Regions from separate parts of the Marinomonas sp. A3A genome, predicted to be linked through region 4. Evidence: predicted binding sites of a transcription regulator. Region 4 holds the regulator's gene; each other region holds the start of a gene.
The links. Region 4 encodes sigma-54, which starts transcription at its own class of promoters, with help from an activator protein. Its sites were predicted from a motif close to TGGCACNNNNNTTGCTNT; they were not measured.
Positions count from the first base shown of each region.

Region 1: CYL31_RS13595 (nitrate reductase) is a predicted target of sigma-54. The motif match lies at 1,426-1,443, and genes of this name have one in related genera.
Region 2: hpxO (FAD-dependent urate hydroxylase HpxO) is a predicted target of sigma-54. The motif match lies at 1,272-1,289, and genes of this name have one in related genera.
Region 3: hmpA (NO-inducible flavohemoprotein) is a predicted target of sigma-54. The motif match lies at 902-919, and genes of this name have one in related genera.

Region 1 covers NZ_CP025532.1:2,908,915-2,911,121, forward strand. The annotation lists gene CYL31_RS13595 (nitrate reductase) at 1-1,277, opposite strand, end outside; gene nirD (nitrite reductase small subunit NirD) at 1,585-1,917, opposite strand; gene nirB (nitrite reductase large subunit NirB) at 1,922-2,207, opposite strand, start outside.
Region 2 covers NZ_CP025532.1:2,778,979-2,781,185, reverse strand. The annotation lists gene hpxO (FAD-dependent urate hydroxylase HpxO) at 19-1,197, opposite strand; gene uraH (hydroxyisourate hydrolase) at 1,492-1,857, opposite strand; gene uraD (2-oxo-4-hydroxy-4-carboxy-5-ureidoimidazoline decarboxylase) at 2,052-2,207, shown strand, end outside.
Region 3 covers NZ_CP025532.1:200,303-202,509, reverse strand. The annotation lists gene norR (nitric oxide reductase transcriptional regulator NorR) at 1-760, opposite strand, end outside; gene hmpA (NO-inducible flavohemoprotein) at 968-2,158, shown strand; gene CYL31_RS00900 (GNAT family N-acetyltransferase) at 2,166-2,207, opposite strand, start outside.
Region 4 covers NZ_CP025532.1:2,482,848-2,485,054, forward strand. The annotation lists gene lptB (LPS export ABC transporter ATP-binding protein) at 1-430, shown strand, start outside; gene CYL31_RS11585 (RNA polymerase factor sigma-54) at 509-1,981, shown strand; gene ptsN (PTS IIA-like nitrogen regulatory protein PtsN) at 1,999-2,207, shown strand, end outside.

The DNA.
Region 1 (2,207 bases), 430 kb from region 4:
CATTTTTCCAGCGCGCGTCGAACCTGAGTGGTATCTGGTAAGCTCACCATAGGATTAGTCGACATAATCCAAACCACTTTGACCTTACCTTCCTCCATGGCCTGAAATAAGTCGACGGCTTTTAAACCGTCCTTTGTAGCCATATTCGGCGCTTGCCAAAAACGCTGCACCAAATCCTGTGCACCCGGTGTGGCAAAATCCATATGAGCTGCTAATTGATTGGCCAGACCACCCACTTCTCGCCCGCCCATAGCGTTTGGTTGACCCGTAATAGAAAAAGGTCCAGCACCTTCTTTGCCAATACGACCCGTCGCCAAATGACAATTAATGATCGCGTTACATTTATCAACGCCAGAGGACGACTGATTCACCCCCTGAGAATAAAAGGTAATTGTCTTTGCCGTGTCGCGCCACCAGCTGGCTAAACTTGCTAGATCTTGCTCACCGATTCCGCAAAAGTCTGCGGTATAAGATAAGCTCGGAGTCGATTTTCTCGCCTCTACTAAAGCAGCCTCAAATCCATTGGTGTGGTTCGCAATAAAGTCATCATCTAAAACGCCAGCTTGAACTGAATCAGTTAATAAAAAGGAAAAAATCGCGGCGTCGGATCCGGGCTTAATTGCCAGGTGTAGATCCGCAATATCGCAAGTCGCTGTTTCTCTTGGGTCAATCACCACCACTTTCATGTTAGGACGTTGTTTTTTCGCTGCGGCAATGCGTTGATATAAAATGGGGTGTGTCCAGGCCGCGTTCGATCCAACCATAATCAGTAAATCACAGAGCTCTAGATCTTCATAATTACAAGGCACAGTGTCTGAGCCAAAAGCACGCTTATAACCGACAACAGCAGACGCCATGCACAGACGAGAATTGGTATCCACGTTGGCGGTGCCGATAAAACCTTTGGCCAGTTTATTTGCCACGTAATAATCTTCCGTCAGGATTTGTCCTGAAAGATAAAAAGCGAAAGCATCAGGGCCATGATCTTTAATCACTTGAGCAATTTTCTCGCTCACTGTTTTAATAGCCGATTCCCAAGCAACAGGATGACCATCAACTATAGGTGTTATTAAGCGATCATCCGATTGAATGGTTTGCGCAAGACTGCTACCTTTCACACATAAACGACCAAAATTAGCCGGATGCTCCAAGTCACCAGACACAGGTGGAACGGCTTCACTTGCCGAATGTGGAAGAGTCAAATTTACGCCACACCCAACACCGCAATATGGACAGGTCGTTTTTACGCTGGTTGCTGTCTTCATTGTTGTCGTCATGGACCTTCCTCGCGCTTTTAACTTTTTTAAAAACAAAAAAGGCCCAATCACTTTTCTAAAAAAGTGATTGGGCCTCGTTGCCTTTTGTAATATCTGTATGCTTTATGTGTAAGCCATCGTCGGTTTACGGTGCATCAGTAATCTATACAAAGCAATTAGTAAGCCAACTTTAAAAAAACACATTAAGCTGGCCATGACTAAGCTTTGCTAGGCTTGCAACTGACTCACTTCAGATAAGCTATAAAACACCAGCTGTCCGAAGCGTTCAAACGGTGCAGAGAGATCATTTTGGTGCACCGCTTTTTGATTAGTGTGTCGCAACAAACACATGACCGTCTTCTAATTTGGCGGGCCAATGGGGCACCTGAACAGTTTCTTCAAGACATTCGCCCGATGCCAAGACAAAGTGTTGTTTATACAAAGGGCTGGCAACGACCCATTGATTTTGTAAATGAGCAACCAAGCCTCGTGATAAAACATTCGCCTTGCCAACCGGATCCCAGTTACCGATCGCAAAGACTTTATTATCTGACTCAGGGACGTAGAAAATCGCGACTTGTTCGCCATTTACCATGGCCGCCACACCAGCACCCTCTATTAGGTCTTCTTGTTTACAAATTAATTTCCATGGCATCGTCATCGTTTTAACCTACCTTCGCAATTAATTGCTGTTTTTCTGATTCGGTTGCTGGACGCATTTGACTGCGCTCTTCAACAAAGACCACATTGTTATCACTTCCCTCATAATTCACAAATTGGCGGAAAGTCTTTAATGCTTCAGGATCTTGCAACGTGGTTTTCCATTCGCACTGGAAGGTATTTACTACGTGTTGCATACTGGCTTCAAGCTCTGAACATAAGCCCAGTTTGTCGTTAATCACTACGTCTTTAAGATAGTCCAAACCGCCTTCTAGGCCGTCCATCCAAACG
Region 2 (2,207 bases), 300 kb from region 4:
CTTGGCGACTTATTGGCATTACGCTAGCGGCCCTCCAATAATAGTAGTACGCAATCCTGCAATAATGTTTTCGCCTGTTTCGTGTCTTAGCTCATCATACCAAGCTTGGGTTTCTTGCATGTCTTTACCATGGGTAACATCACAGCGTTTGCGAGCTTTTAGTACTAGATCCTTTACGCGGAAGCGGCGTTCTTCTTCGTACTGCTTCAAAGCGGCTAGCACACCAGAAACCGTTTTGCCTTTCTCTTTGAATTGATCCGCGAAACACTGACCAAGTACAACGGCGTCTTCGAGTGCAGAGCAACCGCCTTGGCCAATGTCTGGGGTTGTGCTGTGGGCCGCATCGCCGAGTAGGGCGATATTGCCTTTTACCAAGGTATCGAATGGTTCGATGTCATGAATTTCGATGCGATTGGTGGTTTCTGGATTAATGGTAGCAATCAGTTTTTGGACAGGTTCAGCCCAGCCAGCAAAGTAACCCGTTAGATCGGCAACGACTGTACTTCTGTCTTCTGCTAGACCTTTTGGTAATGGCACATCAAAGAAGAAGTAAAAGCGGCCTCCGGCAATTGGCATAATAGAAACGCGTTTGCCTTCCCCGACAAAGGTTGTCCATTGATCGCCAGGGGCAATGCTTTCATCTATTTCTACTAAGCCATTCCAGTTCACATAATCAGCGTAGCGACGTTCGGTTTGATAGCCAATGACATCAGCGCGAACGACAGAATGCGTGCCGTCAGCAGCAATCATAAAGTCACCCACAGCGCTGCTACCATCGCTAAAATACGCGGTGACGCCAATGTCACTCTGTTCGACTTTTTCAATACGCTTGCCAAATTGAACTTTATCGCGGCCCCACCAATCGATCATTTGGCTTTGTAGGTCTGCACGGGACACAGGACAAGGGCGTTCGCCAACCGCATCAACCAATGGTGAAAGACTAAATTGGGTCATTACGCTTCCAGTTATACCATCGTGGTAAGCCATGTTGTGCATCGGGCCGCCGAGTTCATCCATAATGCTGCCCATACCTAAATGGTTCATGCATTTTACACCGTTAGACCAAATAGAAAGCGCCGCGCCAACAGGTTTGATTTCTTTCACCGCTTCAAAAATTTCACACTCGATGCCTTGTTGCTTTAACGCGGCCGCTGCAGACATGCCACCAATACCGCCACCAATAATAAGTGCTTTCATATCATTCCCCTTTAATCTTTCGCTTCGTTCTCTTGTTGTCTTAGCGAATTTTTAATGTCTTGTTAAAGGAGTAAATGGCAATAAATATGCCATGAAACAAATGAACCTATATTTATTTATGTGAAACCTTTGTTTTAGGGTGGTGCGTAATCAGTGGTGATAGATCAAAGAAGAAAAAAGCGTATTTTCTTCTTTGACCGATAGGACAGAAAATGTTTTATCTTGGTGCGAATTTTGTGGGTTTTGCTTCATTCTGGCTCACTAAGTCTTGGGCTGAAGTCTAATTGCATAAGACTAGCTGCCGCGATAAGTGCTGTAAGAATAAGGCGAAACTAGAAGGGGGACATGATAGTGAGCGTTTTCATCACTGATGCCGAAACGAATAATTACGGTATTTAAGAAGCTTGGACTCTCTTTCAGAGTGTCTTCATTAGAGCTGGAAGCAAAGTACTCATCAATGGCGAACTCCAGCTCATATATGCCGGCAGAGAAGCTATCTGCTTGTAATAAGGGCTGATCACAGCGCCCATCGTTGTTGGACACAGTGCTATGAATCAGCTGTCGTTGACCGTCTTTAGTATGCTGGTAAAGGTCAATTTTAACTCCAGCGGCCGCGATTCCTTTTGTTGTGTCTAAAATGTGAGTGGTTAAGTATCCCATTGTTTTACCTCAATCTAATCTGAAAGCTTGCCTGATTTTTGCAGGAAAGCGTCTTTATAAGTGAAATGGATCTGAAAATATTGTTTCATAGGGATCAATATTTGTGCCATGTGTTTCTGTAATATGATTTTTGTTATTCATAGAGATCTTTTTTGTAAGAAATTTTTAGAGCCGTCAGAAATTGGAGTCCTATTATGCACGACCCGTTAGCTGTAATCAGTGAAATGGAAGAAGCGGATTTTATCACGCTATTTAGCAGTATTTATGAGCATTCCACTTGGGTTGCAGAAGAACTATGGCGACAAAAAGCAGAGCATCCAAGTGAGTATTTCGACAGTATCGACAAAATC
Region 3 (2,207 bases), 2.1 Mb from region 4:
TGAGATGGTGCGGAATCGCTGCGCAATTTACATACACCATAGGCGCTTCTGCACGGGAAGATTGTTCATGCAAAGCTCTTGCGACAAGCTCTTTTCCAACACCCGTTTCACCTTCGATTAAAATAGAAAAATCCGACGATGCGACTAAATTAATCGACTGTTTGAGATCTTGTATAGCCTTGCTTTGGCCGATCATTTCAATGCGTTGATCGCCCATCACTTTTAGTACGTTTTGGGCGTGGAGAGATTGGTTTTCTAAGCGCTCCATCAAGATGGCGGTATTTAGTGTCATGGCCGCCATGGTACCGATGATTTCCAAAGCACGCGCGTCGATATTATCAAAAACGCCCGGCATGATGCTGTCTAAAGTGACAACACCGATCAATTTCCCTTCCAAATACAAAGGAACGCCCATGCAAGAATGCACAGGTAAATTCTCATCGTGGCCTAACACCATGCCATCGTAAGGATCGGGAAGAGGCGACTCAGCAGGAAAACGAACCGGATAATGACCGCTACAAATAGCCTTCAAACGCGGGTGTTCATCAATAATAAACCGACGCCCCATTAGGTCTTCCGATAAACCCCGTTGAGCCAGCGGCGTCAGCACACCATTATTATTCGCCAATAAGACGACTGCATCACAGTTAATTGTTGCCCGCACCGCATACACCAATTGTTCAAAACGATTGGGCTGCGTCACCGCGCTAGCAAGATCGAGGGCAAAGCTCAATAAGGCGTTATTAGAGACCTGATTCATGGTTATCAACTCATAGGGCAAATAATATTTCGTGTCAATTTGACTCGAAGATATCATATAGACTTTTTTATTAGCGAGTCTTATTGACTCTTTAATTGATATTAAAAACCTAAACTACTGATTTTATTATCTATTTTTAGTTGGCACGCGCTTCGCTATAGAAGAGTTAACAAAACATCTATCCGTACTCTTAGCAAAGGAAATAACATGTTAACTCAACACCATATCGACACTGTCAAAGCGACTATCCCGCTTCTTGCTTCTGCAGGAACTGCGATTACAGAACATTTTTACCAACGCATGTTTTTCCATAATCCTGAACTAAAAGATGTGTTCAACATGACGCATCAAAGAACCGGTGGTCAGCCTGCAGCTTTGTTCAATGCCATCGCGGCGTACGCAACGCACATCGATAATCTAGAAGTATTGACTAGCGCCGTGACGCGTATAGCTCATAAGCACACCAGTTTTAATATCCAACCAAACCAATACGACATCGTTGGTCATCACCTACTTGAAACCTTACGAGAACTCGCACCAGAGGCTTTCACCAAAGACGTAGAAGAAGCTTGGGCAGCGGCCTACACTCAATTAGCTGGTATCTTTATTCAAGTCGAAGGAGATCTTTATAGAGAGCGAGCTGCGCAACGTGGTGGCTGGAAAGATTTCCGCCGTTTCCGTGTCGCTTCGAAAACACCAGAATCGGATTTGGTCACCAGCTTTGTCTTTGAACCTATCGATGGCGGCGCGGTAATTGATTACCAACCAGGCCAATACTTAGGCGTTAAGTTACATCCAAAAGGCAATGAGTTCGATGAGATACGTCAATACTCTCTATCAACCACGCCAAATGGTAAAAACTATCGCATCAGCGTAAAACGCGAAGGCGCAGGTGACATCAAAGGTGTTATGTCGAATTACCTTCATGATCATTTAAACGTCGGAGACGAAATTGAAGCCATGCCACCAGCAGGTGACTTCGTTTTCCAAGATAAGCAAACACCTGTAGTGCTGATTTCTGGAGGAGTGGGTTTAACGCCAATGCAAGCCATACTAAATACTCTAGATAAGCAGCAATACGGCCACCCTGTGAGCTATTTACACGCTTGTGCTCATCAAGGTCAACATTCCTTCAAAGAGCACGTAAACAGCCTGAAAGGCCATTTAAATCTGTCCGTTCATACTTGGTACGAACAAGCCAAAAGCGAAGAAGAGGGCGTAACAAAAGGCATGATGCAACTAGATGCGATAAAAGACAGCTTGCCGCTAATAAATGGCGAGTTTTACTTATGTGGACCAGTTGGCTTCATGATGTTCGTTAAACAACAACTGTTAACCCTTGGCGTAGAAGCCGACCGTATTCATTACGAACTATTCGGCCCGCATCAAGAAGTTTGATATTTAGCTAAACTTCTTGCTTAAACGGCAACAATGCGTGGGTATCTTG
Region 4 (2,207 bases):
TCTAGCCATCTTAGAAACACGCAAAAAACTAACAAAAGCGCAACAACAAGAAAGACTAGAAGAGCTCTTAGAAGAGTTCCATATCACTCATATTCGCACCAACCTAGGAATGGCCTTATCAGGAGGAGAAAGACGCCGGGTCGAAATAGCGAGAGCTGTTGCCATGAACCCAAAATTCATCTTACTTGATGAACCATTTGCTGGCGTAGACCCTATTTCCGTTGGTGATATAAAGCACATTATCAAACACCTCCAAGAGAGTGGAATCGGCGTCCTAATTACCGATCACAACGTCAGAGAGACACTAGACATCTGCGATAAAGCTTACATTGTTGGTAATGGCTACATCATTGCATCTGGCGATGCCAGTACCGTCATCAACAATGAACAAGTAAAAAAGGTCTATTTAGGCGACGACTTCCGCCTGTAACCCCTTATCATTGCTGTAGAAAGGGAGTAGTATGCACAACTCGTTCCAATTCATTCAATTAGAAGAAAGAGTTGCTCTATGAAGCAGTCTTTACAATTAAAGCTCGGTCAGCAGCTGACCATGACGCCACAACTGCAACAGGCTATCCGCTTGCTGCAGCTTTCTACGTTGGATTTAAAACAAGAAATTCACGAATTCCTTGAGTCTAATCCACTACTTGAGCTCGACGACGACGAACAAATTCATAGCGACATCCCTGCCAGTATAGAATCAAAAAGTGCTGCAGATACAACAGTCGACAACAATAGCGAAGAAGCACGCGTAGAGTCCGAGTGGACAGAAAGTATCCCAGAAGAACTGTCCATCGACAGTAACTGGGATGACACCTACCAAAGCTCTGCGGCCGTCAGTGATCACAACAGCTACGAAGGCGATAGCGACTTCGAAAGCCGAAATGCACCAGCAGAAAGCATACAAGACCATTTAATATGGCAATTAAATTTAACTCACATGTCAGATCGCGACATCGAAATCGCTTACGCCATCATTGAATGCGTCCAACCCGATGGCTACTTAAGCATTTCCCCCGATGACATTTGTGAGTCCCTTTGTACAGAACTAGAAGAGCTTGAGTTAGACGAAGTCATTGCTGTACAACACAGACTACAACGCTTTGACCCTGTTGGCGTATGCTCGATCGACCTACGCGACTGCCTTCTTGTGCAACTGGAAGCTTTCCAGAGCCACCCTCTATACAAGAGCACACACAATCTTATTGATCATTACCTACCCTTGTTAGGTAACCGAGATTTTGCTCAGTTAAGCCGCAAAACAAAATTAAAAGACGAAGCACTAAAAGAAGTCGTCAATTTGATCCAACAGCTTAACCCACGCCCTGGCTCAGTGATCGACGCAGATGACACCGACTACGTTATTCCAGACGTCACCGTAAAAAAACGCCATGACGTATGGCAAGTTGAACTAAATAACGACGCGTTGCCGCCCATCAAAATCAATGAGACTTACTCAGCGATGGCTAGCACAGCAACAACCGCCGAAGATGCCACCTACATCAAAACCTCTCTTCAAGAAGCAAAATGGTTCATGAAGAGCTTGCAGAGCCGCAACGAAACATTATTAAAAGTGGCCAGCTGCATAGTAAGTCGACAAATTGATTTCTTCGAACTTGGCGAAGAAGCCATGAAACCCATGGTTCTTCACGATGTTGCAGAAGAAGTTGGCATGCATGAATCAACTATATCTAGGGTAACAACCCAGAAATACATGCACACACCTAAAGGTATTTTTGAGCTAAAGTACTTCTTCTCCAGCCATGTCAACACAGCCTCTGGCGGAGAATGTTCTTCTACAGCAATACGAGCTATGATTAAAAAGCTTGTATCAGATGAACCAGCAAAAAAACCACTAAGTGACAACAAGCTAGCTGCTATTTTAGCAGACCAAGGCATACAGGTTGCTCGACGTACTGTTGCCAAATATCGAGAGGCGATGAACATCCCTCCTTCCAATGAACGAAAACGACTGATCTAAACGGAAACCATTTTATCATGTCCTTGAAATCATTATTAAAAGCGGAACTCGTTCTCGCAAAACAAGATATTGTTAGTAAGAAACGCGTCCTTGAAAGCATTGCGGAAGTCGCTTCAAATCGACTACATTGCGACAACGAAGCCATCTATGACGCATTACTTGGTCGAGAGAAACTAGGCAGCACAGGCATTGGCAACGGCATCGCTATTCCACATTGCCGTCTAGA